3 regions of the Candidatus Pantoea communis genome follow, and region 3 is predicted to be linked to each of the others. Evidence: predicted binding sites of a transcription regulator. Region 3 holds the regulator's gene; each other region holds the start of a gene.

Region 1 (10,741 bases), on a different contig from region 3:
ATCTCACAGCGCGGTTGCCTGATGACGTTTCTGCGATTATCACTGGATGACACAGACCCCGTATCCTGTGGCAAATGTGCCAGCTGCCTCGGTCGACCTTTGATTGACCCGCAGGTGGATGCGACACTGGCTCATCAGGCAGCGACCTTTCTACAGCGCGCCGAAACGGTGATTTTGCCCAAAATTCAGGTGGCTGCTCAGGCATTTGAAGAGTACGGTTTTCGCGGCAATTTACCTGCCGCTCTGCGTGCGCAGGAAGGTCGGGTGCTTTCGCGCTGGGGAGATGCCGGATGGGGATCTCGCGTAGTGGCCGAGAAAGCAGCCGGTCATTTCAGTGATGAACTGGTTGCTGCCATAGTGGAAATGATTGAACAGCGCTGGCAGCCAGCACCTGCTCCACGGTGGGTTTGCTGCGTACCGTCGTTGCGTCAGCCTCAATTGGTAGCGGATTTTGCCCGCCGATTGGCACAGCGACTCGGCATACCCTTTGTCGATGCACTGCAGAAAGTGAAAGATAACCCTCAGCAACGTCTGCAGAATAATCGCTTCCATCAATGTCGTAATCTGGATGGCGCATTTGCCACCAGCGCTGACCTGCCTGCCACTGCCGTGTTACTGGTAGACGATATTGTCGATTCAGGCTGGACGATGGCAGTGACTGCAGCCCTGCTTCAGCAAGCGGGTAGCGGCATTGTCTATCCACTGGCGCTGGCAACCTCAACGGTGAAAGAGTGATGAATTTATCTCCTGTTGCACAGGCAACGCTTTTGTTAACCAGCGACTTCTCGCGCCAGAGTGAGGATGAGGTGAAGCCGCTAGGTAATGCTGAATGGGGACGATTCGCCCTGTGGCTGAAACAACAATCTGCAACACCCGCCGATCTGCTCGGCTCTGGTGCTGATGTCATGCTAGCCGCCTGGGTTGATTCACATATCACGCGCGAGCGTATTGAAGCGCTACTGAGCCGTGGACATAGCCTGGCGTTAGCGATTGAACGCTGGCAGCGTGCGGGGTTGTGGGTGTTAACACGTTCTGACGCTGAATATCCAAGGCTGCTAAAGCAACAGCTGCGCACTGACGCGCCGCCGGTGCTGTTCGGCTGTGGTGATATCACTCTGTTAAATCACCCAGGCCTTGCGGTGGTTGGGTCAAGAAATGCCAGCGAGCGGGATTTAACGTTCAGCCGTCAGGTTGCGGCAAGAATTGCTTCTGCGAATATAAATCTGATTTCGGGTGGTGCACGAGGCATTGATGAAGCCGCGATGCTGGGCGCTTTGCAACATAACGGAGCCGTCATTGGTGTCCTCAGTGATAGTCTGCTCACCGCTGCGACCAGCGCCAAATGGCGTAAAGGTCTCATGGCAGGAAAGTTATTGCTGCTTTCGCCTTTCTATCCGGAAGCAGGCTTTACTGTGGATCACGCGATGGCGCGCAATCAATATGTTTATTGCCTGGCGAAGAGTGCGTTGGTCGTACACGCGGGTCACAAGGGCGGTACGCTGGCTGGTGCGGAAGAGAATCTGCGCAAGAAATGGGTACCGTTGTGGGTTAAGCCGACCGACGATGTACAGGCCAGCAACGCCCAACTGGTCACACAGGGTGGGCAATGGTGCGCTGCTCACCCCGATGACATTGATGTTGCGCAATGGATGACGACTCACCGTCATCAGCCTTACCAGCAGGATGATCTATTGAGCGGCGCATGGCACACGATGCCCGACAAGATCGCGGATGCTAATGTGGCTCAGGAACCAGAAGGAATCTGGCATCCATCCGATTTTTACCTGATTTTTCAGGCGCAATTGCCTGCACTGGCCGCCTATCCGGTCACGATTGAAGATCTGGGCTTGCGGACCGGTCTGCATCAGATTCAGCTGACTGAATGGTTGCAGCGTGCGGAGCATGAGGGGCTGATTGAACAGCTGGCAGGATCAAACCGTTATCAATGGAAGCGTAAAATCTAGCTGCTGAATGCCGCCCATAATGGAAGCCGGATAATTCTGCCCGGCAAAGTGACTGCTAATGCGGCCGCCACTCCCGCAGCAATACCTCAGTATCACGCACTAACACCGGGTTGCCCGGCAGAATCAAATCCGCCCAGATTTCATTGTGCTGATTGATCTGCTGTTGTGCGGAAACGTAAGTCCGGTCAGCGGTGGTATGCGCATCGGCAGCAACGGTGATGTGATAGCCCAGGCTGGCACCCACCTTGATGGTGGTATCGACACAGTAATCGGTCGCACAACCGCAAATCACAAAGCTCTCAATGCCATGTTGATCAAGCTGAGCCGCCAGGTCGGTTTGCCAAAAACTGTCACAGGCGGTCTTGTTAACGTAGATCGCATTGGCTGGCTGATCCAATTCCGGCACGATTTGCCAGCCTTCGCTGTTCACTTCGAGGCCAGGCTCAACGTGCTGAATAAAAATCACCTGATCGGCCGCTGCCGTCAGTTGATTGATGCGCTGACAACGTCCGTCACGATCAAAACGTGGCGAAGCCAGCACGCCGTTTTGCATATCCACTACCACGACAACCCGATTAGCCATCACTGCCTCCTTTATATAGAAGATGACAGTATCGCGATTGTGATGCATGCAGGTAAAGCAAATCTGTTTTGCATTTCATCTCGCCGCCGCGCATGCTAATTAACCTGTTTCTAGGAGGTGTGACGTGAAGGTGGTTCCGGAAATCTTTCCTGATAAGTGCGATCAGGCGCAGTTCCAGCATTTTGCTGAACTGCCGGGTATCGAGCTGTATCAGGCGCACATCTCGCGTTACGCTTTTGAGCCGCATACCCATGAAGCCTTCGGTATCGGCACCATTGAATCGGGTGCACAGCGTTTTCGCTACCGCGGCACGCACTATACGGCACCGCAGCATTCACTGGTAATGATGAACCCTGATGAATTGCACACCGGGGAATCGGCCTGTGATGAGGGCTGGCGTTATCGCATGATCTATATTGATCCGCAGGAGATGGAGCGGCTTACCGGCGATCGTCACTGGTGGTTTAGTGAAGCGCTGCGTACAGACGCCCGTCTGGCACAGCCGTTTTCCCAGCGACTGGCGCAGATGTGGCAGGCCACCAGCGCGCTGGAACGCGAGAGTCTGTTGCTGGAACTGCTGGAGCTATTACGCCCGCTGGCACATCAGGGAAAATCCCGACCCGACGAGGGCGCCCATCGCTTTGATGCGGTAAAAACCTATTTGCGTGAAAACCTGGCGGAGCCGGTTCGTCTTGATGAGCTGGCCGCCCTGGCGTCTTTGTCGCCGTGGCATTTTCTCCGCAGTTTTAAGCACCACTTCCATGTCACGCCACATCAGATGCTGATGGCCTTTCGTCTGTTTGATGCCAAGCAACGTTTGGGGAGGGGAGAAAGTGCAGCTTCGGTGGCGGCCGCCGTTGGATTGACCGATCAGGCGCACCTCACGCGCGCTTTTGCCCATCGCTATGGCATCACACCAGGGCGTTATCAAAAGCAAGTTTTCCCCTCACGTTAACCGCAATCTGCTACAAGCCTTTATTATCCGGTTACGCCACACTGCGACGGAAAAGTGATAAAGGAAAAGAGAATGTTTGCAGGAATCGTGTTTGCACTTGCCGCAGGATTAATGTGGGGGCTCATTTTTGTGGGACCGCTGCTGATACCTGACTATCCGGGTACCTTACAATCGGCCGGACGCTACGTGGCTTTTGGGCTGGTGGTCTTGCCGCTGGCATGGCTGGATCGCCGCCGTCTGAAACAGCTGGCACGTAAAGATTGGCTGGAAGCGCTGAAATTGTCGCTGGTCGGTAATCTGCTCTATTACGCCTGCCTCGCCAGTGCTATCCAGCGCACCGGTGCGCCTATCTCGACCATGATAATTGGCACCTTGCCGGTGGTCATCACTGTGACGGCCAACCTCTGCTACGGCCATCTTGAAGGGCGACTTTCCTGGCGTAAACTCTTTCCGGCGCTACTGATTATTGCTGCTGGCCTGGGCTGCGTGAATGCCGCTGAGATGCAAATGCAGGGGCCAGAATTTGACTGGTCGCGCTATCTTACAGGGCTGTTACTGGCGATTTTAGCGGTCGCCTGCTGGACCTGGTATCCGCTGCGTAATGGCATCTGGCTGCGCGCGCATCCACAGCATAAAGCCGGTAGCTGGGCAACGGCACAAGGGTTGGTGACCTTACCGCTGGCGCTGGTGTTCTATTTATTCGTGTGCGGTCAGCTTTACTGGCAGCAGCCTGAGTTCGCTCTGCCATTTGGCCCACAGCCCACGCGTTTTCTCCTCATCATGCTGGCGATTGGGCTGATATGTTCATGGTTAGGCACGCTATGCTGGAATGCGGCCAGCCAGCGTGTGCCAACGGTCATCATGGGGCCGCTGATTGTGTTCGAAACGCTGGCGGGTCTGCTGTGGACCTTCCTCTGGCGACAGAGCTGGCCGCCGCTGCTCACTGGCATTGGTATTGGCTGTCTCATCGTTGGCGTAATCTATGCCATGCGTATTAAACCGCAGCCGAAAGTCAGCGCGCTTTAACATGAATTTCTGGCTGCTGAGTAGAGGGGCTCAGCAGCCCTTTCTTCAGTGTTTTTAGGAATTTGCCCCCTCTGTTTTGCGCTCCTCTTCGCCATTTATATCCTCAGTCACCACCGCGATATAACTTTACCTCGCTTATCCTTGCCTGTTTTTACCCCACTTTGTCATAACCCATGTTGCATTCAGGGGGGCAATCCGGTCACTCAAGTGGGTGGAAACGAGGTGATAACCCGCGGGGAAGGGTAAAAAAACCGGCGCCGGCAGGGTTAAAAAGGTGTTCTGTCTGCATTTTTACTGCGATTTGGCACTGAAAATTACCGCTTTAAGCCACCATTTTCTCAAGATGCTGCTCCGGTGTTGAGAAACATCCGCTGAATTTGCATGAAAAAATGATTAAACACAGCGATGAATTACCGGGCGATATTTCCAAAAAGTCGCCATTTTTTACTGTTATTGTTTAGGTGTGATAACGTTTCTAATCCGGAATAATCCTGGTGCGGTTATCAGCGTATTGCTCTGGCCAGATGGCAACCCGTGATCATCACCTAAAGTGATAGGTCCAATAAAAATAAGAGTTATTGTGTGAGCGATTACATGCCGTTGTTCATGACTGCTTAACAGATTTATCTGTATTCAGTCCTGATCATTAATATCAGTTAAGTAATAAAACGAAGCACCAATCTCACCGTAATGAGATTGGGCTGCGTCTAAAAGGCTTGAATAGCGAGACTTTTGCTGATGTGAATCAATTTTACCGCAAAAAAGGAAGCAAATCCGCGATGATATTCATCAGGAAAAAATGGTGCGAATTGTTATGTTACGAACGCCGAATTAAATGATCTTCATCTCTTCTGGTAAGAACAAATCTCAGCATTAAGTCAAATAACAACGGTCTTAATGGTGTTAACGATTATCGGAGCCTGAAGGATAGTGGTAAACACTGCGGCTAATATCCAGCAAACGACAGCTGCGACGCGTTCCAATGTCGAAGGTGGTTTGAAGGAAGTTAACGGCTTGCCGCTTCTCATTTGTAGTGAAGAAGTTTTTCAGCACGCTTTGCAGCATCTCTTTATCGGAACTCAACGACTGCAGTTCACGGGTAAGGTTTTGTAGTTGATCCTCCAACTCTTTGATTTTTCGTCCTTCTTCGGAAGAAAGCCCAGAGAACTTTTTCTTCCAGCTGTAGAAGGTGGCCTCGGAAATGCCAAGCTCTTCACAAATCTCCCTGACTTTCACTCCCGTTTCAGAAGCTTTAATGGCATTTGTGATTTGCTCTTCGCTATATCGTGACTTTCTCATAAATGCTCTTACCTTTCTTATCAATTAGTGGATGAGAATTACTGTATTAATATCTGGTACTGCAAAAAGAGTATTAATGCAGTATTAAAGTGCGCGATTAGAATTGCGAGGTTTAAATTAAGTTATTTAGAATAAATATCATCATGGGATAAATCTTATTTTATTCTGAATGCCATTGAACGCCTTCCTGGCTTTGGGTTTTTGATATAGATTCATTCCATCCCAAATGCAGAAAAATACTACAATCATTGGAAATACGGCATAACCTGTTTGTGAAAATCACAGGGTGTGCCAGTAAACCTTTGCTTCGAATTCAGGCTGAAATCGTTTACATCCGCAGAGTTTCGCACCAGGTTTAATCGGAATTTTCCTGAATTCATTCAAAGAATCCTGACGGGAGTCTCATTTTTCGGACCAGTTTGGTTTGAAGTTATTAATTTAAGTCAGGCCCACTGAGCGCTTGTTAATTCATTTCAAGGACGTTGTACCGAAAGGCAGTTGCTGTAAGTAATACTAAGGATCAGTCGATGAAATTGAGCGTAATGTCTAATGCCGCCTGGATGATGTCTGAGAAGATCGTCTCGGTGTTTGGCGTCATATTTGTGACCTCCTACGTGGCGAAGTCATTTGGCCCGACCATATTCGGTCAGATGGCGTTTTCAACCTCGTTGTTCTCGATGGTACAGACCGTAGCGATTTTCGGTACCGAAACCATCCTGTTCAAACGCATCAGCAAAAGTGCGCCGAAAGGCCTGCGGCTGATGGCGGTGGCCCGCACCATGCGGTTGGTTTTGTTGTTGCTGACCTCCATCCCGGTGTTGATTTGGGTGTGGTACAACATGCAGGAAAATTTCCTCGCATTTGCCCTGGCCTCGTTTATCTCCTCCGTTTTTGTGACGCAGGATACGTTCAGCGTTTATAACAATGCGCGTCTGGCTTCCCGACTCAATACCGTGGCTAACTCGGTCGGTCTGCTATTGGGCTTTATCCTGAGTTTCACCATTGCCTGGCTGCACCTCAATCCCTTGTGGCTGACGCTGTCGATTGTGCTGGTCACGCTGGTGCCGTACGTCATTAAACGGTCTAACTTTTACCGCGAAAACCAGGACATGGCGCCACCGCAGGAGAAGCGCAATACCTACCTGCGTTATCTGCTGTACGCCGGTTTACCGTTGGCAATTTCCAGCATCTTCATTTCCGTGCAGGTTAAGGCGGCCCAGATGTTTCTGGCGGGTATAGCCTCCGCTCGCGATCTCGGCCTGTTTGCTGCCGCCAATACCATTTCGGCGTCCTGGATATTCATTCCGGTTGCCATCATCACTTCCTGCTTCTCGGAGATCTTCCGGGAGCGCGGAGCAGCCGCCATCAAGCTCACTGCGCGGCTGAACGGCTATGTCATGGGTGTTTCATTGTTGTTGTTAGCGGTGATCGCGCTGTATGGCGAGCAAATCATCATCGCTTTGTATGGTCACGAGTACACACAGTCAGGGAGTCTCATTACGTTACTGTCGTTAGCAACCTGCTTTTCGGCAATGGGGACCGTAGCGTATCGCTACATGGTGAAAGAGGGCGGATTTAACTATCTGCTGAAGAAGATCATCTGCCTGATGGTGATCAGTCTGCCGCTGTCGTGGTGGCTGATCCAGGGCTACGGCATCATGGGTGCCGCCTGGAGCGTCTTCATCTCTGAACTTCTGTCCCTCACCGTAATGAATTACTTCTTCAATAACGGCGTCATTCAGAAGATTCAAGTTTCCTCACTCAACTACAAAACCTACAAATGAGGTCCGATATGCTCAAGTTGAAAGATGAACTCAGAAGAAGTGTCCAGTACTTCATCAAGAAGATGCCCTGGGCTTACCAGGACCGCATCTATTACTTTCATAAATTCCGCAAACTGCCCAATTTGCGTCAACCGAAAGTGTTTAATGAGAAGGTGCTGTACCGGAAATTCGTTTTTGGCGATTACCAAATCTATGGCCGCCTGTCGGATAAATATTCGGTGCGCGAATACATCGCCGAGAAAGTGGGCAGCGAATACCTGATCCCATTGGTGTATGAGACCAGCGACCCGCACTCGCTGCATACGCTGCCGAGCTGGAAGAACACGGTCATTAAGCCCAATCACGGCTCCAATATGGTGGAAATCCTGCTGGAAGAGCCGGATGCGCTGAAGAAGCAGAAAATTATCAGTGACTGCCATCGCTGGTTGAAGACCGACTTTGCCAATGAAGCGCGTGAGATTCACTATCGCTACATCAAGCCGCGTATCCTGGTGGAGCAGTACATTGGTGATGGCAAAACTGCGCCGATTGATTACAAGTTTCACATGTTCAACAAGCGTGACGGCAGCTTTGAATATGTGCTGCAGGTGATTTACAACCGATGTAACCCGTTACTGTCGATGAATTTTTATGTGAACAACCTCAATGAGGCGTACCACAAAATTCGCGATACCGGGCTGGATGTGAATCCACAAATGGCGCAGTTACAGCACGCATTAGCGCTGAGTAAAACCCTGGCGAGCGATTTTGATTATGTGCGTGTGGACTGGTATATCGATGGTGATCGGATTTACTTTGGCGAGCTGACGTTTACGCCAGGTGCCGGGTTGGTAACCGGGTTGGACCGTGGATTAAACCAGATGATGGGTGATATGTGGATTCAAGACCGCCGCGGTACGCAGATACCGGGTGTGACGGTGCCGGAAGTCGCTATTCCAGCCGTACTGAAGAAAATTTGAGTATCACACAGCAAAATAAAAAACCCCGCTTAGCGGGGTTTTTTATTGGCTGCGATTAAGGCATCGGCCAATCAGCAGGCGTCTGGCTCATCACTTCTACGAAGGCGTTTTTGGAGATTTCCATGAAGTTGTGCAGATTTTCCATGCTCAGGGTAATGCCGAGCAGGCCGGTAACGAACCAGCATGACATGCCTACACCAATACCGCCGCACATCAGTGCCATCACGTGGTGACTATTCTGACGCAGTTTAATTTTCATGGTGCTGGCAAAGAACATCATGATGGCGCTGAGCAGCTCCCAACGCATGACGATTAAACTGGTGGTTAACGTAGCCATCTGCAAAAACCTCTTCAAATCAGTAATATCCCTGACATTGATTGGACATCACTGGCGGCAAAGAAGGAGGGTCAGGGAGGCCCTTCTGGCCGTCTTACGCGGGGGTAAATCTGTGACTTGGGTCACATTATATCACCCGATTTGAAAGTTTGAACAAAATTTATACCTGGTATGGTAGAAAGATTTTTATCGAAGCGGGGGAGATGGCAGAGGCAAAGCGGGAAGGTGCGCCCGTGAAGGGCGCGCAGAATGTCACTGAACCGGGCAGCACTCGCCGGTGGTGCGCTGGGCAAAGCTGTTCATGTTTTCACTGCAATCGAAACTCAGCAGACGCGGACGCTGAATCATCGCCTGACGGCGCATGGTGTGACGATAGGCGGTCGGCGTCTGGGAAAACTGACGGCGGAACACGCGCGAAAAAGTTTGCTGTGAATCGTAACCGTATTGCATCGCGATATCGAACACTGGACGCTGAGTCTGGCGTAACGCTTCAGCGGCCAGAGTCAGGCGGCGCTCACGAATATAGCCACCCAGCGTTTGTTTCGTCACGGTACGGAACATACGCTGCAGGTGCCATTTTGAGTAGCCGGATTTTGCTGCCACTTCGTCGATCGACAGGGCCTTATCCAGATTTTCATCGATCCAGTGTGTCAGTGAATGAATGATTTCCTGTTGCATCATAGCCTCATCCTTCTGAAAGGTTTATCGGGTTTGAAATTCGAAGTTTTGATGGGGTGCGAGTATAATTCCTCAAGTTAACTTGAGGTAAAGGCCCTAAATGAAAAAAGAACGCAATTACCCAAAACCGGTGTTAACGCCGGGTGAAGTGGCGAAACGTAGCGGCGTGGCCGTTTCCGCGCTGCACTTTTATGAAACCAAAGGTTTAATTTTCAGTTCGCGCAATGGCGGCAATCAACGGCGTTACAGCCGCGATGTGCTGCGCCGTGTGGCGATTATCAAGATTGCGCAGCGCATCGGTATTCCGCTGGCCACTGTCAGCGACAGTTTGATGCATGTACCAGCCAACAAGCGTATGTCGACGCAGGAGTGGGATGCGCTGACGCAGCACTGGCGTGAAGAGCTGGATAAGCGTATCGAAACCCTGACGCGTCTGCGCAACGATTTGGACGGGTGTATTGGCTGTGGCTGCTTATCGATGCGCGATTGTCCACTGCGCAATCCCGGTGACCGTCTGGCACAGCAAGGTTCGGGGGCGGTGTTACTCGATCCTGAGCAAGACGAGCACAAAGGTTAATCCGCTATACTTGCCGGGAGACTTTGACCGGCAAGGAAAACCGCATGATTACCGTTCACCATCTGGAAAATTCCCGTTCGCATCGCGTGTTGTGGCTGCTGGAAGAGCTGTCGGTGCCGTATCAAATTAAACGTTATCAGCGCGAGGACACGCTGCTGGCGCCAGAGTCATTAAAGAAAACTCACCCGTTGGGGAAGTCGCCGGTGATTACCGATGGCAATCGGGTGATCGCCGAGTCAGGGGCGATTCTGGCATATCTGCAGCAGAAATATGACAGCGAGCATTTGTTCGCCATCACGGACGAGGATGAACAGATTCAGGCGCGTTACTGGCTGCATTACGCAGAAGGGTCGCTGATGCCATTGCTGGTGATGAAGCTGGTGTTTGGGCAACTCGGGAAGAAGCCGGTGCCGTGGATTTTACGTCCGGCAGGCGTGGCGTTGAGCAAAGGGATTCAGAAGGCCTGGTTGAACAAGCAGCTAAAACTGCACGGCGACGTGATTGAGCAGCATCTTAGCCAGCATCGTTATTTCGCCGGGTCACGGTTTAGCATCGCCGATGTGCAGATGAGTTTCCCGC
Region 2 (10,741 bases), on a different contig from region 3:
TGATGCCGTTCATACAGCCCTTTCTCCAGGGCGTTACTCAGGCGAGAAATTCTTTCTGCCAAAAGATGGGGTTGAGCCATAATCACATCATTGTCCTTCTGATCCTGGAGCCGTCATATTCTGGCGAGCGCAATACTCTACTGGTTATCATGCTTGATTGCGTTGATAGCCGTCAGCTTTTTTGTTTCAGAAGGTTGAGGCGAGAGAACTCGCTGCTTCAGACGGTTTTTGGCGCCTAATTTCGGCGAAAAACCGCCTCGCTGACGTCATGATGACATGTTGTAAGAGTAGGTTTTTTTGGGAATATGTGCATACTGTGCGCTTTTTGATGGCCTGAGCGGTAGGCAAGTGCCTCATCGGCTCCAACAAAAGACAACTTATGAGCTCGGATAAGAAGCAGTCCCTTGGCGCAGTCACACTCGCCGCGATTGGCGTGGTGTATGGCGATATCGGTACCAGCCCGCTCTATACTTTGCGTGAATGTCTCTCCGGTCAGTTCGGCTTTGGCGTAGAACGCGAAGCGGTATTTGGCTTTCTCTCGCTGATCTTCTGGTTGCTGATTTTGGTGGTATCACTGAAATACATCAGCTACGTGATGCGTGCCGATAACGCCGGTGAAGGCGGGATCCTGACCTTGATGTCACTGGCCGGGCGCAATACCGGTGCACGTGCGACGGCGATTCTTGTCATCATGGGGCTGATTGGTGGCAGCTTCTTCTATGGTGAAGTGGTGATCACGCCCGCCGTCTCGGTATTGTCGGCGATTGAAGGGCTGGAGATTGCGGCACCGAGCCTGGATGCGTATATCGTTCCGCTTGCGATTGCAGTGCTGACGCTGCTGTTTGTGATTCAGAAGCACGGTACCGGCATCGTGGGTAAGCTGTTTGCGCCGGTGATGCTGGTGTGGTTTATCATTCTGGCTGTGCTGGGCGCGCGTAGCATCATCAGTAACCCTGATGTGCTGCATGCCATGAACCCGTATTGGGCGATGCACTTCTTTATCCAGTACAAAACGGTGTCGTTCTTTGCGCTCGGCGCGGTGGTATTGGCCATTACCGGTGTGGAAGCGCTGTATGCGGATATGGGGCACTTCGGCAAATTCCCGATTCGTCTTGCCTGGTTTATCGTGGTGCTGCCCTCGCTGGTGCTGAACTACTTTGGTCAGGGCGCGCTGCTACTTAAACATCCCGAAGCGATCAAAAACCCCTTCTTCCTGCTGGCGCCAGACTGGATGCTGATTCCCATGCTGATTCTGGCGACGCTGGCCACGGTTATCGCCTCGCAGGCGGTGATCTCTGGTGTGTTCTCCTTAACACGTCAGGCGGTGCGTTTAGGCTATCTCCCGCCGATGCGTATCGTGCACACCTCGGAAGAAGAATCGGGTCAGATTTACATTCCGGTAATCAACTGGCTGCTCTACTTCTCCGTGGTGATCGTGATTGTTGGCTTTGAGCACTCCAGTAACCTGGCGGCGGCTTACGGCATCGCGGTAACCGGCACCATGGTGCTGACTGCGATTCTCTGCTCCACGGTGGCAATTCAGAACTGGCACTGGAACCGTTATCTGGTGGTGCTGATTCTGATTGGCATGCTGTGTATTGACGTGTCCTTGTTCTCGGCAAACCTGGTCAAAGTGTTCTCCGGCGGTTGGCTGCCGCTGACCCTGGCACTGATGATGTTTATCGTTATGACCACCTGGAAAAGCGAGCGCTTCCGCCTGTTGCGTCGTATGCATGAGCACGGCAATTCGCTTGAAGCGATGATCGCTTCGCTGGAGAAATCTCCGCCGGTACGCGTGCCGGGCACCGCAGTCTATATGTCGCGTGCCCTGAACGTGATCCCTTTTGCCATGCTGCATAATCTCAAGCACAACAAAGTGCTGCATGAGCGTGTGGTACTGCTGACGCTACGTACTGAGGATGCGCCTTACGTGCATAACGTGCGTCGCGTTACCATCGAACAGCTATCGCCCACCTTCTGGCGCGTGGTGGCGAGTTACGGCTGGCGTGAAACCCCGAACGTGGAAGAAATTTTCCACCGCTGCGGGCTGGAAGGTCTCAACTGCCGCATGATGGAAACCTCATTCTTCATGTCCCATGAATCGCTGATTATTGGCGATCGCCCGTGGTATCTGCGTCTGCGCGGCAAACTGTTCCTTGCGCTGCAACGCAATGCGCTGCGTGCGCCGGATCAGTTTGAAATCCCGCCTAATCGCGTGATCGAGCTGGGCACGCAGGTCGAGATTTAAGGATTAAGCGCGTCACCAGCTCAAGGTGACGCGCAAGCCTTGAGGCTGCACATGGCTGAATGCGATGCGAATACCGTGCAGTTGCGCAATGTTTTTCACAATCGATATTCCTAAACCGCTGCCCGTTTGCGTTTGCCCCGGCGGTCGCCAGAAACGCTCACCAAGGCGCGCAAGCTGCTCATCGCTGACGCCTGACCCGTTATCTTCAATAATTATCGTCCGCGCGTTTAACGTGAACTGAATCTGGCTGCCCGGCGGCGCATAGCGCAGCGCGTTATCCAGCAGGTTACGCATCAGCAAATTCAACAGCAGAGGATGACCGTTCATCACCGGTTCGGCCTGTGCATGCAATTGTAGATCCATCTGCTGCGCCTCGGCCTGTGGAAAATGTTCTATCAGAAGCTTTTGCAGCAGCGGTGCCAGTGGCACCGGCTGAAATTCGCTGCGCAGATCGTCCGCTTCCACTCTTGATAGCGTTAAGAGTTGATCCACCAGCCGTGTGGCGCGCTGGATGCCGCTATCAAGCTGCTGCAATGCCCGTTTGCGCATTGCTTCGTCATCATCCGCCAGCTGAATCACCTCACTCTGCACGCGCAGTGCAGCTAACGGACTGCGCAGTTCGTGCGCCGCATCGGAGGTAAAACGGCGCTCGCGCTGCACGAGTTGCGCCATACGGTGAAACAGCCCGTTTAATGCCGCCACCAACGGCTGCACCTCTATGGGCAAGCGTGCTTCGTCGAGCGGTGTGGCGTCATCGGGTGCTCGCAACTGGAGTGATGCCGTCAGGCGCTTTAGCGGGCGCAATTCGAACCACACCAATGCCAGCAGCATCAGCAGCATAAAGGGCATGGCGTAAAGCCACGGCATCAAACTCGCCAGTGCCAGATCGCGCGTCATATCGTCGCGGTATTCCCACTCCTGGCCCACTACCACGCGATATTGTTTATCAGCAGAAGTCAGCCAAAGCAGCCGCCAACTGTCATCGTCGCCGCGCAGACGACCTTCGCGAAAACCGTCACGCTTATCATCAAACTGCATATCGCGCCCGTTCTCGCCATCGTTAAGCAACGGCTGGCCGTCCGCACGGAAAATGGCAAACGCCAGTGCATCATCATCCTGATCGCCGCGGTGATGGCGCAAAATGGATTTGGTTTTTGGCAGTGAGGCGGCGTGTAAGCTGGTGGGATCGAGTGACAGCAGGCGTTTGGCAAACAGCATTTGCTGGGTATCGAATAGCTCATTAACGGTGTCGCGGGTCTGATGCCAGGCGCTGTAACTGGCCACCCCACCGCACAGCGTAATCAGCAGCACAAAGCCGATGGCGAGTCGTAGAAACAGACTCATTCTGCCGCACCGAGTGTATAACCCACGCCGTGAACGGTACGAATAAACGCTGTGCCGAGCTTTTTGCGCAGATGATGAATATGCACTTCTACTGCGTTGCTGGAGACATCGTCATCCCAGCTGTAGAGTTTTTCCTCCAGCTGGCTGCGGGTTAGCACGCGACCTGGATTGCGCATAAACAGCTCCAGCAGCGCCAGTTCACGGCTCTTCAGGCTGATGGTTTCGCCGTCAATCCAGACGCTGTGGCTGCTGGGCGACATCACCACCTTGCCGTGTTTCAACTCGGGCTGTAGTTGTCCATGACGGCGGCGAATCAGCGCCTGTAAACGCGCGGCGACTTCAGCGAGCGCGAAGGGCTTACACAAATAGTCGTCAGCGCCTGACTGTAATCCTTGTATGCGCTGATCGAGCGCATCGCGTGCGGTGAGGATCAGCACGGGTACATCTGCGCCCTGCTCACGCCATTGACGCAGAATCTCCAGCCCATCACGCCCGGGCAGCGAAAGATCCAGTACCACGGCATCCCAGGGTGCGGCCGATAAAGCCTGAAATCCCGCTTCGCCTGACACGAACCAGTCAACGCTGAAGCCGAGTTTCGTTAGCCCGACTTTCAGGCCATCGCCAATCAGCGTGTCGTCCTCGATCAATAATATGCGCATGTGTTTCTCCTTGAGTGCAAGAGTCGTTATACGAAGCAAAAATCCGCTTGTACAGCGTCAATCGCCGCAGATTGGCTATTTTTCGTGTTTTTTTACCCCTTAAGATCCTGTTAAGAACCCTGTGCTGTAATAGCCTCCGTATTCCACACATTCATGGAACAGAGGTGAAAAATGAAAAAGAGTGCAGCGTTAATCGCGATTATTATGTTGGCTTCCACGCCGGTTCTGGCCGCACAACAGGGGGGATTTGTTGACCCAAGTGCGCCAAAGGCTCAGGTTCACGCAGGTGGCTTCCAGGCGGATAACACCAGTGTAGTGACCGTTAAGCAGGCTGAAGAGATGAAAGACGACAGCTGGATCACCGTGCGCGGTTATCTCGATAAGCAAATCGGCGATGAGGATTATCTGTTCCGTGACGGTAGCGGCAACATGAAAGTGGAAATCGACCATAAGCGTTGGCACGGACAGACCATCACTCCGAAGGATCAGGTTGAACTGACCGGCGAGCTGGATAAGGACTTTAATTCCATTGAACTGGACGTTAAGCAGGTCCGCAAGCTGCCATAACACCCTTCAGAGCCGCTCAGGCGGCTCGCATCCACCACCAAACTCAAATTATTCCCGGCACAAGCGAAACGTTTCGATGGCGATCACATTTCCGTGATGACGTCATTGAGTTGCCGCGCACATTTAATACACTCCCGCTCAGCGAAACGTTTCGCTGTGGAGTGGAAGAAATGAAAAAAGGTCGCTTGTTAAACGCTGAACTCTCTCATGTGATTGCCCGCCTGGGGCACACCGATACGCTGACGATTGCGGATGCGGGCTTGCCGATTCCGGCCGGACCACAGCGAATCGACCTGGCGTTGACGCCGGGAACGCCCGAATTTTTACAGGTGGTTGATGTTGTCACTCAGGAGATGCAAGTCGAAAGCGCCCTGATGGCGGAGGAGATCAAGCAACACAATCCGCAACTCCACAGCGCACTGCTCGCCGTGCTCGATGCCTTGCAACGGCACCAGGGGAATGTCATCACCATCCGTTACACCAGCCATGAACAGTTCAAACAAGAAACGCAGCGTAGTCAGGCCGTCATTCGCAGCGGAGAGTGTTCTCCGTATGCGAATGTCATCCTGAGCGCTGGCGTAACCTTCTGAGGTCGTTATGCAACCGTTATTGCAACTCAAAGGGATTGAAAAGTCGTTTCCCGGCGTGAAAGCGCTGAATGGCGCTTCGCTGGCTGTTTATCCGGGGCGCGTGATGGCGCTGGTGGGTGAAAACGGCGCGGGGAAATCCACCATGATGAAAGTGCTGACCGGCATTTACAGCATGGATGCGGGCTCTCTGCAGTGGCTGGGCAAGGATGTGGCTTTTTCTGGACCGAAAGCGTCGCAGGAAGCGGGCATTGGCATTATTCATCAGGAACTCAACCTAATTCCGCAATTGACCGTGGCGGAGAATATTTTCCTCGGTCGCGAATTTGTTAACCGCTTTGGCCGCATCGAATGGAACCGGATGTACGCCGAGGCGGATGCCTTATTACATCGTCTGAACCTGCGCTTCAACAGCCATAAGCTGGTGGGCGATTTATCGATTGGCGATCAGCAGATGGTTGAGATCGCCAAAGTGCTTAGCTTCGAGTCGAAGGTCATCATTATGGATGAACCGACCGATGCGCTGACCGATACCGAAACCCTGTCGCTGTTCCGCGTAATCAATGAACTGAAAGCGCAGGGCTGCGGCATTGTTTATATCTCGCACCGTATGAAAGAGATCTTCGAGATTTGCGATGATGTCACCGTGTTTCGTGACGGGCAATTTATTGCCGAGCGCGCGGTGAGCGATCTCAGCGAAGAGAGTCTGATCGAGATGATGGTGGGCCGTAAGCTGGAAGATCAATATCCGCATATTGATCAGGCACCGGGCGATATTCGTTTAACTGTTAAAAATCTCAGCGGGCCGGGCGTGGATAACGTCAGTTTTAACCTACGCAAAGGGGAAATCCTTGGCATTTCCGGTTTAATGGGCGCGGGACGGACGGAACTGATGAAAGTGCTGTACGGCGCACTGCCTCGCAGCAACGGCACCGTTACGCTCAACGGTCGCGAAATTATTACCCGATCACCCAAGGACGGCCTGGCCAACGGCATCGTCTATATCTCAGAAGACCGCAAGCGCGATGGCCTGGTGCTCGGCATGTCGGTGAAAGAGAACATGTCATTGACCGCGCTGCGCTATTTCAGCCATGCCACCGGTAATCTGAAACACAGTGAAGAACAACTAGCAGTAGGCGACTTCATCCGTTTGTTCAACGTTAAAACCCCGTCAATGGAGCAGCCGATTGGCCTGCTGTCGGGGGGTAATCAGCAGAAAGTGGCGATTGCGCGCGGATTAATGACGCGCCCGAACGTACTGATTCTGGATGAGCCGACGCGTGGCGTGGACGTGGGTGCGAAAAAAGAGATTTATCAGTTAATTAACCAGTTTAAAGCCGAAGGGCTGAGCATCATTTTGGTGTCATCGGAAATGCCGGAAGTGCTGGGCATGAGCGATCGCATCCTGGTGATGCATGAAGGCCATCTGAGTGGCGAATTTTCCCGTGAGCAGGCTACCCAGGAATCCCTGATGGCGGCGGCAGTCGGTAAGCAACACAGCGAGGAGTTAGTTGTATGAGCACCCAAACCTTACCCGCCAGCCGTCGCTGGTTTAGCAAAGCCTGGCTGCTGGAGCAGAAATCGCTGATTGCGCTGATCGTGCTGATTGCCGTGGTGGCGAGCCAAAGCCCGAACTTCTTCACCGTTGCCAACATGTTCAACATCCTGCAGCAGACCTCGGTTAACGCCATTATGGCCGTCGGCATGACGCTGGTGATTCTGACGTCGGGTATTGATCTGTCGGTGGGATCGCTGCTGGCGCTCACCGGTGCGGTCGCCGCCTCGATTGTCGGTTTGGAAGTGAATGCGCTGGTGGCAGTAGCGGCTTCGCTGGCGCTGGGTGCGGCGATTGGCGGTATTACCGGCGTCATTGTGGCGCGCGGCAAGGTACAGGCGTTTATCGCCACGCTGGTGATGATGCTGCTGCTGCGCGGCGTGACCATGGTGTACACCAACGGTAGCCCGATCAACACCGGTTTCAGTGATAACGCCGATCTGTTCGGCTGGTTCGGTATTGGCCGTCCGCTGGGTATCCCAACGCCGGTGTGGCTGATGGCAGTAGTGTTCGCGCTGGCGTGGTACATGCTGCATCACACGCGCCTCGGTCGTTACATTTATGCGTTAGGCGGCAATGAAGCGGCGACACGTCTGTCAGGTATCAATGTTAACCGCGTCAAAATCATCGTCTATTCGCTGTGTGGTCTGCTGGCAGCGCTGGCGGGCACCATCGAAGTCGCGCGCCTTTCCTCTGCGCAACCGACGGCAGGTACCGGTTATGAACTGGATGCCATCGCGGCGGTGGTCTTAGGCGGAACCAGCCTGGCGGGCGGTAAAGGTCGCATTATGGGCACGCTGATTGGCGCGCTGATCCTGGGTTTCCTGAACAACGGCCTGAATCTGATGGGCGTATCTTCTTACTACCAAATGATTGTTAAAGCCGTTGTCATTCTGCTGGCGGTGCTGGTGGATAACAAAAGCAGCAAATAACTCTGACCTTCACACAGGACTCTATAAATGAAAAAGTTAACTGCATTGGCCGTCATCCTTGGCGCCACCCTCAGTGCTGGCGCGATGGCTAAGGACACCATTGCGCTGGTTGTATCAACGCTGAATAATCCGTTCTTTGTGTCTCTGAAAGATGGCGCACAGAAAGAAGCCGACAAACTGGGTTATAACCTGGTGGTGCTGGATTCGCAGAATAACCCGGCGAAAGAGCTGGCGAACGTACAGGATCTGACTGTGCGTGGCACCAAGCTGATGCTGATTAACCCAACGGATTCTGATGCCGTGGGTAACGCCGTGAAGATGGCCAACCAGGCCAACATTCCGGTGATCACCCTGGACCGCGTGGCGGCACAAGGCACCGTGGTGAGCCACGTGGCTTCTGACAACCGCTTCGGCGGCAAAATGGCCGGTGACTTCATCGCGAAGAAACTGGGCGATGGCGCAAAAATCATCGAGCTGCAGGGTATTGCCGGGACTTCCGCAGCGCGCGAGCGTGGCGAAGGCTTCAAGCAGGCTGCTGATGCGCACAAATTTAATATCCTGGCGAGCCAGCCAGCAGATTTCGACCGTACTAAAGGTCTGAACGTGATGCAGAACCTGCTGCAGGCGCATCCGGATGTACAGGCTGTATTTGCTCAGAACGACGAAATGGCGCTGGGCGCACTGCGTGCGCTGCAGACTGCCGGTAAAACCGATGTACTGGTGGTGGGCTTTGACGGTACCGCTGACGGTGTGAAAGCGGTAGAAGCCGGTAAACTGACCGCCACAGTGGCGCAGATGCCTGATAAAATTGGCGTGATTGGTGTGGACACTGCAGATAAAGTGCTGAAAGGCGAAAAAGTACAGTCGGTTAATCCAGTTGACCTGAAGCTGGTCACCAAATAAAAAACAAAGAAAAGCATGGCAACGCGCCACCGTCCTGGTGGCGCAACTTTCTGGATCACTCCCTATGAACACAAGTGCAAAACTGGCGGTACTTGGCAGCATCAATGCCGACCACATTCTGAACCTCACCCATTTTCCGCGTCCGGGCGAAACGGTGATCGGCAAACAGTATCAGATTGCCTTTGGTGGCAAAGGGGCTAACCAGGCCGTGGCGGCCGGTCGTGCTGGCGCGGATATCGCTTTTATTGCCTGTGTAGGTGCAGATGACATTGGCGAACGTATCCGCCAGCAGCTGCAGCAGGACCGTATTGATACTGCTCCGGTAGAAATCGTGGCAGACGAAGCCACCGGCGTGGCGATGATCTTCGTGAATGGCGAAGGTGAAAATAATATCGGCATCTATTCCGGTGCTAACGCGGCGCTGACGCCAGCCTGTGTCGATCGCCATCAGCAAGTGATTGCTGATGCTGAGGCCTTGCTGATGCAGTTGGAATCGCCGCTGGAAAGCGTGTTGGCGGCAGCGAAGATTGCGCGTGCCAATGCCACGCAAGTGATTCTGAATCCAGCGCCTGCCACACATTTGTCTGATGAGCTGCTGGTCTTAATCGATATCATCACACCGAACGAAACCGAAGCCGAAATTCTGACCGGCATCGCGGTGAAAAGTGATGAAGATGCAGCACATGCGGCGCAGGCGTTGCATGATAAAGGCATCTCTACCGTTTTGATTACCTTAGGTCGTCGTGGTGTGTGGTTGAGCGAGCAGGGCACAGGCGTGCGTATTCCGGGCTTCACCGTGCAGGCCATCGATACCATCGCTGCGGGCGATACCTTTAACGGCGCCTTTATTACCGCGCGTCTGGAAGGTGTGGCGATGCATGATGCCGTGCGTTTTGCCCACGCTGCCGCCGCGATTGCGGTGACGCGTCCAGGTGCGCAGCCCTCAGTGCCGTGGCGCACTGAGATCGATACTTTCCTGCAGCAACAGGGTTAAGCCTTTGGCGACCATGAAAGATGTCGCCCGCCTGGCGGGCGTCTCCACTTCCACTGTTTCCCACGTCATCAATAACAATCGTTTTGTGAGCGAACAGGTGCGGGAAAAAGTGGATCAGGCAATCCGTGAGCTGAATTACGCGCCTTCTGCATTGGCGCGCAGTCTGAAGATCAATCAGACGCGCACTATTGGCATGTTACTGACGGCCAGCAGTAACCCGTTTTATTCAGAAGTGGTACGCGGCGTAGAAAATAGCTGCTACGAGCGTGGCTACAGCCTGATTCTGTGCAATACCGAAGGCGATGAAGAGCGCATGAATCGCAGCCTCGAAACGCTGATGCAAAAGCGTGTCGATGGCTTATTAATGATGTGCACCGAGACGCACCTTCCCTCTGCGGAGATCCTCAATCGTTATCCGTCCGTACCCATGGTGATGATGGACTGGGCGCCGTTTGAAGGGCGTGGCGACATCATTCAGGATAATGCGCTGCTGGGCGGTGAATTGGCAACGCAGCATCTGATCGATCGCGGATACACGCGTATTGCCTGTATTGCCGGTCCGCAGGATAAAACTCCGGCGCGTTTGCGTCTGGAAGGTTTCCATAAAGCGATGACCAACAGTGGATTACCGGTGTTGCCCGGCTATGTGGTCGACGGTGATTTCGAATTTCAGGGTGGGTTTAATGCGATGAACCAGCTACTGACCCTTGAGTTGCTACCCGAAGCGGTTTTCACCAGTAACGATGCGATGGCAGTGGGCGTATATCACGCGCTATTCCAGGCGGGATTACGCGTGCCGCAAGATATCGCGGTGATGGGTTATGACAATATCGAACTGGCACGTTATCTCACACCACCGCTTAGTACCATCCATCAGCCCAAGGATGAACTGGGCGAACTGGCGATTGATACGCTGATTCACCGTATGAGCGATCCCGACGCCAGCCAGCAA
Region 3 (10,741 bases):
GCTGCCGCGCATACTGCGTCGGCGCGTAACCCTGCGTCCGCACTGGCAGCGACTTGACCTGCCGGACGGTGATTTTGTCGATCTCGCGTGGAGCGAAGATCCAGCACAGGCGCGTCACAAACCGCGCATGGTGATGTTCCATGGTCTGGAAGGCAGTTTCCGTAGCCCGTATGCGCATGGCCTGATGCAGGCGTGTCAGGCGCGTGGCTGGCTGGCGGTGGTGATGCACTTTCGTGGATGCAGCGGCGAGCCGAATCGTCTGGAGCGCATCTATCATTCCGGTGAAACCGAAGATGCGACCTTTTTCCTGCACTGGTTGCAGCGCGAATGGGGCACGGTGCCGACTGCAGCAGTGGGCGTTTCACTCGGTGGCAATATGCTGGCCTACTTATTGGGCATGCAGGGAAATGATGTGCCTGTGGATGCCGCCGTCGCCATCTCGGCACCCTTTGCGCTCGAACCCTGCAGTGAAAAGCTCGATGCTGGCTTTTCTCGTTTCTATCAGCACTATTTACTGACCAAGCTGAAACAGAACGCTACGCGTAAACTGCTGGCCTGGCCCGGCACACTACCGGTGGAACTGAGCCAGCTGCGCGCATTTCGCCGCATTCGTGAGTTTGATGATGCGATTACCGCACGGGCGCACGGTTTTCTGGATGCCAACGACTATTATCAACGTGCCAGCGCTATGCCGCTGCTCACGGGCGTGCGCAAGCCGCTGCTGATCATCCATGCCAAAGACGATCCCTTTATGACCGATGCGGTAATCCCGCAGCCGGCGCAACTGTCGCCTTCCATTGAATATCAGCTGACACAACAAGGCGGGCACGTCGGCTTTGTTGGCGGTACGTTAATGAAGCCGAAAATGTGGCTGGAACAGCGTGTGCCTGACTGGCTTTCAACCTATCTGGATGTGTGATCGTGATTATTCCCTGGCAAGAACTTGAAGTCGCAACACTGGAAAACCTGATTGAAACTTTCGTGCTGCGCGAAGGCACCGACTATGGTGAGCAGGAGCGCAGCCTGGAACAGAAAGTCGCCGACGTGCGCCGCCAGCTGGAGCGCGGAGACGTTGTGCTGGTGTGGTCGGAACTGCATGAATCCGTCAACATTATGCCGAAAGGCGAATTTCGCGGTTAATGCACCGCGCAGTAATTCGTGGTAACAATGCTCATCGCCCGACTTCACAGGGAGTTCTGTTATGTCAGCCAGGCATCCAATCATTGCCGTGACCGGTTCCAGCGGTGCCGGTACCACGACCACCAGCCTCGCCTTCCGTAAGATTTTCCAGCAGCTGAATCTGCATGCTGCGGAAGTGGAAGGTGACAGTTTTCACCGTTATACCCGTCCAGAAATGGATATGGCGATCCGTAAGGCACGCGATCTGGGCCGTCATATTAGCTACTTCGGTCCGGAAGCCAATGACTTCGGGCTGCTGGAACAGACGTTTAAGCATTACGGAAAAACCGGGCTAGGTGAATCGCGCAAATATCTGCACACCTACGACGAAGCGGTGCCGTGGAATCAGGTGCCGGGCACCTTTACGCCCTGGCAGCCGCTGCCGGAAAACACTGACGTGCTGTTCTATGAAGGATTACACGGTGGCGTGGTTACACAGCAGCACAACGTCGCCGAGCATGTCGATTTGCTGGTCGGCGTGGTGCCGATTGTCAATCTGGAGTGGATTCAAAAGCTGGTGCGCGACACCAGCGAGCGCGGCCATTCCCGTGAAGCGGTGATGGATTCAGTGGTGCGTTCAATGGAGGATTATATCAACTTCATCACGCCGCAGTTCTCGCGCACCCACATCAACTTCCAGCGTGTACCTACGGTGGATACGTCCAACCCATTTGCCGCACGTGAAATTCCGTCACTCGATGAAAGCTTTGTGGTGATTCACTTCCGTGGACTGGAAGGCATTGCTTACCCTTACCTGCTGGCGATGATCCAGGGCTCGTTCATTTCGCATATGAACACACTGGTGGTGCCGGGCGGCAAAATGGGGCTGGCAATGGAGTTAATCATGACGCCACTGGTGCAGCGGCTGATTGAAGGTAAACGGATTGAATAATCCAGAAATTCTGTAGCGGCGGCCGTTTGGCCGCCCACTTATGTTATCGCTCAATCACTTCGTAACTGTGCGTCATTTTCACACTATTGCCGAGCATGATCGCCACCGAGCAATACTTCTCCGCCGACAGATCGACGGCCCGCGCCACCGCTTTATCGCTTAGCGCTGTGCCGCTAACGATAAAATGCAGGTTGATTTGCGTAAAAATACGTGGCGCTTCTTCACGGCGCTCGGACGTAAGTTTCACCTCGCAGTCAGCCACATCATTTCGGCCTTTTTGCAGGATCGATACCACGTCAATCGCGCTACAGCCGCCTGCTGCCATCAAAACCATCTCCATCGGGCTTGGCGCTTTATCACCCGAGTTACCGTCCATTAATACCTGATGGCCTGATGAGGATTCTCCGAGAAAGGTCAGCCCTTCCACCCATTTCACTCGTGCCTGCATTATTCTTTCTCCTGAAGTGGCGGTTTTGCCGCCAGAGTACGCTTTCACTTGATAAACAGCAATCCAGACTCTTCCGCCTGTTGCTGAAGCGAGACAACAGAAGACAGCTTGCAAAAGCTGTGCTACAAACAGTGCTGAAAATATTTTCGTCATCACAGACGAAGGCGGGAAGAATCAAAAGCGTAGCTTAAGAATCACCCGGAAATAATTTTCCTTTACTGGAAACGCTCGACGATTACACCGCCTGACAGGGAAAACTGCCCCCTGTGTTTTGGGCACGATTACAACAGAGGATAATAGCGAATGGTTCTCGGCAAACCGCAAACAGACCCTACACTCGAATGGTTCCTGTCCCATTGCCATATTCACAAATATCCGTCCAAAAGCACGCTCATCCATCAGGGTGAGAAAGCGGAAACGCTGTACTACATCGTGAAAGGTTCCGTTGCGGTTCTGATCAAAGATGAAGAAGGCAAAGAGATGATTCTCTCCTACCTCAATCAGGGAGACTTCATCGGCGAACTCGGCCTGTTTGAAGAAGGCCAGGAACGTAGTGCCTGGGTACGTGCTAAGACTGCCTGCGAAGTGGCTGAAATTTCCTACAAAAAATTCCGTCAGCTGATTCAGGTAAACCCGGATATTTTAATGCGACTTTCGTCGCAAATGGCGCGTCGTCTGCAAGTCACTTCCGAGAAAGTGGGCAACCTTGCCTTCCTCGATGTGACGGGCCGTATCGCGCAAACACTGCTTAATCTGGCGAAACAACCCGATGCGATGACGCACCCCGACGGGATGCAAATCAAAATCACCCGTCAGGAGATTGGTCAGATCGTGGGTTGCTCACGCGAAACCGTGGGTCGTATCCTGAAAATGCTGGAAGATCAGAACCTGATCTCCGCACACGGTAAAACCATCGTCGTCTACGGCACCCGCTAATTTCTTATCACCCACGGCGTGATGGCAACATCGCGCCGTTTTTGTTTGCGATGAGCTGATGTGGCGCCGAATCATCTATCATCCTGAGGTCAACTACGCACTGCGGCAAACGCTGGTGCTGTGCCTGCCTGTGGCACTAGGCTGGCTGTTTGGCGATCTGCAAAAAGGCCTGCTGTTCTCATTAGTCCCTGCCTGCTGCAACATGGCGGGTCTTGATACACCGCATAAGCGCTTCTTTAAACGCCTGATTGTTGGCGGCTCACTGTTTGCTACCGCCAGTTTTCTGATCCAATTTCTCACCAGTGACGCCATTCCGTTACCGCTGATCCTGTTTGTGCTGCCGCTGCTGATAGGCGTGACCGGCGAAATCAGCCCGCTGCACGGTCGCTTGTTGCCCGCCACACTGATTGCCGCCATCTTTAGCCTCAGCCTAGTAGGACGCATGCCCATGTGGGTGCCGCCGCTGCTGTATATCGGCGGCACGCTATGGTATGGCCTGTTTAACTGGTTCTGGTTTTGGCTGTGGAAAGAGCAGCCGATGCGCGAAACGCTCAGTCTGCTGTATCGGGAACTGGCGGATTATTGCGATGCAAAATACACACTGTTGACGCAGCTTACCGATCCCGAGAAAGCGCTGCCGCCGCTGCTGGCGCGTCAGCAAAAAGCCGTTGACCTGATCACCACCTGCTATCAGCAGATGCACATGCTCTCTGCCAGCCGCGATAACAGCCACAAGCGCCTGACGCGGGCTTTCCAGGTGGCGCTTGATTTGCAGGAGCACATCTCGGTGAGCCTGCACCAGCCGGAAGAAGTGCAAAAGCTGGTCGAGCAGAGTCACGCCGAAGCGGTGATCCGCTGGAATGCCAAAACCATCTCTGCGCGTCTGCGCCTGTTGGCCGATGCCATTCTCTATCATCAATTGCCCGATCGCTTCCACATGGAAAAGCAGCTCGGCGCGCTGGAAAAAATTGCGCGCCAGCATCCCGACAATCCGGTGGGCAACTTCTGCTATTACCATTTCAGCCGAATTGCGCGTGTGCTGCGCACCCAGAAACCGTTATACACCCGTGACCTGATGGCCGATCGCCAGCGCCGTTTGCCGTTGTTCCCGGCGCTGCGCAGCTATCTGTCGCTCAAGTCCGCTGCATTGCGCACCGCAGCTCGTATTTCGGTGATGCTGATGTTCGGCAGTGCGCTGGCGCTGTTCTTTAATATTCCCAAGCCTTATTGGATTCTGATGACCATCATGTTTGTCAGCCAGAATGGCTACAGCGCCACACGAGTGCGTATCCAGCACCGTGCACTGGGCACCTTTGCCGGATTGCTGATCGCCGCAGGATCGCTACGGCTCGAAGTGCCCGAATCGATCACCCTGCTGTTTATGCTGGCCATCACCCTCGCCAGCTATCTGGTCACGCGCAAGTATTACGGCTGGTCGATGATTGGCTTCACCGTGACGGCGGTGTATTCGCTCCAGCTGTTGTCGCTGAATGGGGCGCAGTTCCTGTTGCCGCGCATGATGGATACCCTGATGGGCTGCCTGATCGCCTTTGCCGGTATGATCTGGCTGTGGCCACAGTGGCAGAGCGGATTACTGCGCAGCAACGCGCATGATGCGCTGGAGGCTTATCAGGAAGCCTTGCGGATGTTGCTGGGGCCGGAGCAATCTCCTGAAAAGCTGGCTTACCAGCGCATGAGGGTCAATCAGGCGCACAATGCACTGTTCAACTCACTGAATCAGGCATCGAGCGAACCGGGCTTCAACGCGCAGTACCTGAAAGATATGCGCATGTGGGTCACCCACAGCCAGTTCATTGTGGAGCATATTAACGCGATGACGATCCTGGCGCGTGAGCACACCATGCTGACGCCAAAGCTGGCGGAACGCTATCTGCAATCCTGTGAAATTGCGCTGCAGCGCTGTCAGCAGCGACTGGCGTATGACGGGCCAGGCAATGACAGCAATATTCTGGAAGCGCCGGAGAATATGAATGAAGGGCCGGTAACGATTGTCGAGCAGCATGTGAAGCGCATCCTGCAACACCTGAATGTGATGCACACCATCTCTTCACTGGCCTGGAGCCAGCGACCGCATCACGGCCGCTGGCTGAAAGTTTTACGCCCGAAAGGCTGATTACGCCGCCAGCACCTTCTCAATGGCTTTGGCGAAACGCGCCATGCCTTCTTCGATGTCAGTCGGCTCGATAACCAGTGACGGCACAAAACGAATCACATCAGTGCCCGCGGTCAGAACCATCAACCCTTCTGCTGCCGAGGCATTGAGGATATCGCGCGCCTTGCTGGCGTGCTGCGGTTTCAGCGCCGCGCCAATCAGTAAACCTTTGCCGCGAATCTCACTGAAAAGATCATATTTGCTGTCGATCGCCTGCAGTGCTTCAACGAACTGCTGACGACGGGCTTCTACGCCACCCAGCACTTCTGGGGTGTTGATAATATCCAGCGCGGTTTCAGCAATCGCACAGGCCAGCGGGTTGCCGCCATAGGTGGTGCCGTGCACGCCGGGGGCCATCACTGAGGCGATTTCATTGGTGGTCAGCATCGCACTCACCGGGAATCCGCCGCCCAGCGCTTTCGCGGTGGTGATGATGTCTGGCTTGATGCCGTAATGTTCGTAGCTGAACAGCTTACCGCTACGACCCATGCCGCTCTGCACTTCATCCAGCACCAGCAGCGCTTTATGCTCATCGCACAGCGCACGCAGACCCTGCATAAATTCCTGCGTCGCAGCCACCACGCCGCCTTCACCCTGAATCGGTTCAACGACAATCGCGCAGGTGTGGTCATCCATCACTGCTTTCACCGCATCCAGATCGTTAAACGGCACATGGACGATATCTGCCGGCTTTGGACCAAAGCCGTCGGAGTATTTCGGCTGGCCGCCAACAGAAACGGTAAACAAGGTACGACCATGGAACGCATTGTGGAACGCGATGATTTTGCTTTTGAACGGGCTGTGTTTTTTGCAGGCGTAATAACGCGCCAGCTTAAAAGCAGCTTCGTTAGCTTCCGCGCCGGAGTTGCCAAAGAAAACGCGATCGGCAAAGGTCGCTGCAATCAGTTTGCTCGCCAGACGCAGCGCCGGTTCGTTGGTGAACACGTTGCTGGTGTGCCACAGGGTTTCGCCCTGCGTTTTCAGCGTTTCCACCAGCGCCGGGTGGCAATGGCCTAAAGCAGTCACCGCGATACCGCCGGAGAAGTCGATATACTCTTTGCCCTGCTGATCCCAGACTCGGCTGCCCTTGCCCTTTACCGGCACGAACTGCGCTGGTGCATAAACAGGCAAAATCACGTTATCGAACGTTTCCCGGGTTACCGCTAGTTTTTCCGCTGCCATTGCCGACCTCATTGGGTTATTTATTGAGCTGAAGTGAAATTATAATCACAAAATATGCATAAAAAATCATACGAAGGCAAACATAAGTTACGCGTTGAGGAAATTAGCCAATAGCTGATGGCCCTGCTCGCTGAGGATGCTCTCAGGATGGAACTGCACCCCTTCCAGCGGCAAAGTGCGGTGGCGGAAGCCCATGATCTCATCGGGCTCGCCATCACGCAGGCTCCAGGCCGTGACTTCGAATTCAGCGGGCAGCGTATCGCGCGCCACAATCAGTGAATGATAGCGCGTGACGGTGAGCGGATTATTAAGGTCGCGAAATACGCCTTGATGGGTGTGCTGGATAACAGAGGTTTTGCCGTGCATCACCTGACGAGCCCGCACCACCTGCGCGCCATAGGCTTGCGCAATCGCCTGATGGCCGAGGCAAACACCGAGAATCGGCAAGCGTCCGGCAAAATGGCGGATGGCATCCAGAGAAACACCGGACTGATCCGGCGTGCAGGGACCAGGTGAAATCACCAGATGCGTCAGTGGCATCGCATCCATCTGCGCCAGCGTGATGGCATCGTTACGCACCACGCGCACTTTTGCGCCCAGCTCACAGAAGTACTGGTAGAGATTCCAGGTGAAGGAGTCGTAGTTATCAATTAACAGCAGCATAGTGCCCTCAGGCCAGTCAAACCGCCGCTATTCTACGCATTTTAGCGTGCAGGGCTCACCACTTTCGCAAACTGTGTCGTCAGCTGTGCCAGATCGCCCGACACGCCAGCAAACAGCGCGGTACGCCACGTTTCTCGTTCCAGCTTATCCCACGTCAACAGATAGCCGGCATGCAGCGCCAGCTGTTCGAAGAAAATGCGCTGCGTGCGGCCATTGCCCGCGCGGAACGGGTGCAATACGAAGATCTCACAATAATAATGTGCCAGCCGCGCGACAAACTCATCCTGCGTCAGGTTTGTCAGTTGTTGTTCATCTTCCAGCGCGCTCATCAGCGCATTACCCTCTTTCTCGATGTATTCGCAATGGCAATAGGGTGTCTCATCACGCCAGATATCGATGCTGCGTAACTCCCCCGCCCAACTGTAGAGATCCTGAAACAGCGTGCGATGAATGTGGCATAACCAGGGCATACCGGTGCTGCGCGGACCGAGTTCCAGTGTCGCCAGGCGTGCAGCGCTAAAGGCCAACTCCGCTTTACGCAACTGCGCTTCATCATGAATATCGAGACGATTTTTCAACACCGTGTCGTTGTGCCAGACATAAGGGTCGCGCACGGCCAGACTGTTATCCGCCATATTGCCTCCTTAGTGACTCAAGTCGCTCTTCATGCTGCTCAGCGCTGATATCGCTGAGTACGTAGCCGGCAAGACGGCAACTGGCCTGATAACTGGCCATGCGGCGCTGTTGCCACAGGGTGGCTTTCTGTTTTTCGGTGAGTTGGCTGGTCATTGCGCCTCCGACAAGCAATTTGCCCTAAGTATAAGAGCTAATTTTAGCTTTGCCGGAGAGCAGCAGAACGCGCCGACGAGTGCCAGCGCGTTAATTCATTAAGGCAGGACTTTCGCAGACAGGATAACAATCGGTTTTGACGGCACATTTTGGTACGGGCCGACATCTTTGGTTGGCACCTGAGCAATCTTATCGATCACATCCTGGCCTTTCACAACTTTACCAAATACCGCATAACCAAAGTCACGTTGACCGTGATCGAGGAAGGCGTTATCCGCGACGTTGAGGAAGAACTGGCTGGTCGCACTATCTTTATCTGCAGTACGCGCCATAGAGATGGTGCCACGCAGGTTACGCAAACCGTTGTCGGCTTCGTTCTTGATCGGTGCCACGGTCTGCTTCTGCTGCATATCCGTGGTGAAACCGCCGCCCTGGATCATAAAACCCGGGATCACACGGTGGAAGATAGTGTTGTTGTAGAAACCGTTGTTGACGTAGTCGACAAAGTTTTTCACCGAAACCGGGGCTTTCTGGTTGTTCAGTTCGAGTTCGATATTGCCCGCAGAGGTGGTGAGCAGCACATGGGTATCCCCTTTGGCTGCCAGAGCGGAAGCGGATACAGAAGAGAGGGCTAACAGGGCGACTGCCGCTGTCAAAGTACGTTTAAACATGAAAGATTCCTTACCATGGAGTGCAAGCTCAAAAACGAGATCGATTGTAAAGAGCAAGTTATACAAGAGCCAGCGTTTTACCGATATTTACGCTGATGTTGCGATTGTCATACTTTTTGAGGTGCGCAATCATTTGCGTGACGAAAATCACACTATTAATGAAATATTTCGCGCTCGTTACACTCGTTGTTTATTAAGATCACAGTTGCATTTACAATTCATGACACTTTTTGCCAATCCCGGCGCATCACAGGTTCAGAACATGACAAACCGTAATCGCATTGGCCTTACCTGGATCAGCTTTTTCTCCTACGCGCTCACCGGCGCACTGGTGATCGTTACCGGTATGGTACTGGATAATATTGCCCAATACTTCCAGTTGCCCATCTCAGAAATGAGCAACACTTTCACCTTCCTGAATGCCGGTATCCTGGTCGCGGTATTCCTTAACGCCTGGCTGATGGTGATTGTGCCGTTGAAACGCCAGCTGATTTTTGGCTTTGTGCTGATGATCCTCGCGGTGGCAGGCCTGATGACCAGCCATAACCTGACCGTCTTCTCGCTGTGCATGTTTGTGCTCGGTGTGGTCAGCGGTATCACCATGTCGATCGGTACCTTCCTGATTACCCATCTGTACGATGGTCGCCAGCGTGGTTCGCGCCTGCTGTTTACCGACTCGTTCTTCAGCATGGCCGGTACCATTTTCCCGATCATCGCTGGTGTGTTACTGGCTCGCATGCTGCCGTGGTACTGGGTATACGCCTGCATCGGTGTGATTTATATCGCGATCTTCGTCCTGACGCTGATGGTGGAATTCCCGGAGTTGAAAAGCGAAGCAGCCGTGCAAGGCGGCGAGAAAGAGAAATGGGGCATCGGCGTGTTGTTCCTGTCGATCGCGGCGCTGTGCTATATCCTCGGTCAGCTGGGCTTTATCTCCTGGGTGCCAGAGTATGCGACCAAATCGATGGGTATGGATATTTCGGCAGCCGGCCAATTAGTGGGTAACTTCTGGACCGCGTACATGGTCGGTATGTGGGTGTTCAGCTTCCTGCTGCGCTTCTTCGATCTGCAGCGCATCCTGATGGTATTGGCGGCTCTGGCGACCGGGTTAATGTACTGGTTTGTCACCACCAACGACGCCAGCATGCTGCACTGGATCATCATGATTCTCGGCTTCAGCTCCAGCGCTATCTACACCACCATCATTACGCTGGGCTCGCTGCAAACCAAAGTCTCTTCGCCGAAGCTGGTGAACTTTATCCTCACCTGCGGCACCGTCGGCACCATGCTGACCTTTGTGGTTACCGGCCCAATTGTGGCGAAAGGCGGCGCACATGCAGCACTCTCTACCGCTAATGGCTTGTATGCCGTGGTGTTTGTGATGTGCGTGCTGCTGGGCTTTGTGACCAAACATCGCCAGCACGGCCATATTACGCACTAATCGGTGACGTGCAGGGGTGAACGTTCACCTCTGTTGCCTGGTGCAGTAGCAATAGAGTGCGCAGTGATGCGCACTCTTTTTTTATGCAGCGACTATCGTCGGAATGTCACCGCTTCCGCCTCACCCAAATAGATTTCACTGCTCGCGGGCTGCGTTGCCGCCACCACGCTTCCCTGCCGTATCGAATAGCGCACAGGCACTTGTCTGCGCACCGCATCAAAGCCACTTTCAGCCGGCAGAATAATCAGACTGGCATGGTCACCTACCGCCAGACCGTAATCCTTCAATTGCATCGTCTTCGCGCTGTTAGTGGTGATCAGGCTCAGGCCATTGTCGATCTGCTCGTAGCCCATCAACTGACAGACAT

The links. Region 3 encodes CRP, which controls carbon source genes, mostly activating them, when cyclic AMP is high. Its sites were predicted from a motif close to ATGTGANNNNNNTCACAT; they were not measured.
Region 1: the regulator CRP is predicted to act here: its motif matches at 9,018-9,035, upstream of F3J37_RS13735 (YjcB family protein).
Region 2: the regulator CRP is predicted to act here: its motif matches at 4,890-4,907, upstream of rbsD (D-ribose pyranase).

The regions. Positions count from the first base shown of each region.
Region 1 is NZ_VWXC01000009.1:122,838-133,578, reverse strand. It holds gene F3J37_RS13775 (RecQ family ATP-dependent DNA helicase) at 1-735, shown strand, start outside; gene F3J37_RS13770 (DNA-processing protein DprA) at 735-1,964, shown strand; gene F3J37_RS13765 (isochorismatase family protein) at 2,020-2,547, opposite strand; gene F3J37_RS13760 (AraC family transcriptional regulator) at 2,672-3,502, shown strand; gene F3J37_RS13755 (DMT family transporter) at 3,575-4,528, shown strand; gene F3J37_RS13750 (transposase) at 5,432-5,827, opposite strand; gene F3J37_RS13745 (oligosaccharide flippase family protein) at 6,355-7,611, shown strand; gene F3J37_RS13740 (ATP-grasp fold amidoligase family protein) at 7,620-8,570, shown strand; gene F3J37_RS13735 (YjcB family protein) at 8,626-8,907, opposite strand; gene soxS (superoxide response transcriptional regulator SoxS) at 9,160-9,588, opposite strand; gene soxR (redox-sensitive transcriptional activator SoxR) at 9,686-10,162, shown strand; gene F3J37_RS13720 (glutathione S-transferase family protein) at 10,207-10,741, shown strand, end outside.
Region 2 is NZ_VWXC01000006.1:234,874-245,614, forward strand. It holds gene ravA (ATPase RavA) at 1-80, opposite strand, end outside; gene kup (low affinity potassium transporter Kup) at 380-2,248, shown strand; gene qseC (quorum sensing histidine kinase QseC) at 2,261-3,592, opposite strand; gene qseB (quorum sensing response regulator transcription factor QseB) at 3,589-4,251, opposite strand; gene F3J37_RS10850 (YgiW/YdeI family stress tolerance OB fold protein) at 4,423-4,818, shown strand; gene rbsD (D-ribose pyranase) at 4,989-5,408, shown strand; gene rbsA (ribose ABC transporter ATP-binding protein RbsA) at 5,416-6,924, shown strand; gene rbsC (ribose ABC transporter permease) at 6,921-7,892, shown strand; gene rbsB (ribose ABC transporter substrate-binding protein RbsB) at 7,920-8,795, shown strand; gene rbsK (ribokinase) at 8,860-9,789, shown strand; gene rbsR (ribose operon transcriptional repressor RbsR) at 9,803-10,741, shown strand, end outside.
Region 3 is NZ_VWXC01000025.1:19,506-30,246, reverse strand. It holds gene F3J37_RS24045 (hydrolase) at 1-919, shown strand, start outside; gene F3J37_RS24040 (YheU family protein) at 922-1,140, shown strand; gene F3J37_RS24035 (phosphoribulokinase) at 1,202-2,071, shown strand; gene F3J37_RS24030 (OsmC family protein) at 2,115-2,519, opposite strand; gene crp (cAMP-activated global transcriptional regulator CRP) at 2,823-3,455, shown strand; gene F3J37_RS24020 (YccS/YhfK family putative transporter) at 3,514-5,589, shown strand; gene argD (bifunctional acetylornithine/succinyldiaminopimelate transaminase) at 5,590-6,810, opposite strand; gene F3J37_RS24010 (aminodeoxychorismate synthase component II) at 6,898-7,473, opposite strand; gene F3J37_RS24005 (putative adenosine monophosphate-protein transferase Fic) at 7,515-8,108, opposite strand; gene F3J37_RS24000 (YhfG family protein) at 8,098-8,262, opposite strand; gene ppiA (peptidylprolyl isomerase A) at 8,361-8,933, opposite strand; gene tsgA (MFS transporter TsgA) at 9,196-10,374, shown strand; gene F3J37_RS23985 (cytosine deaminase) at 10,467-10,741, opposite strand, start outside.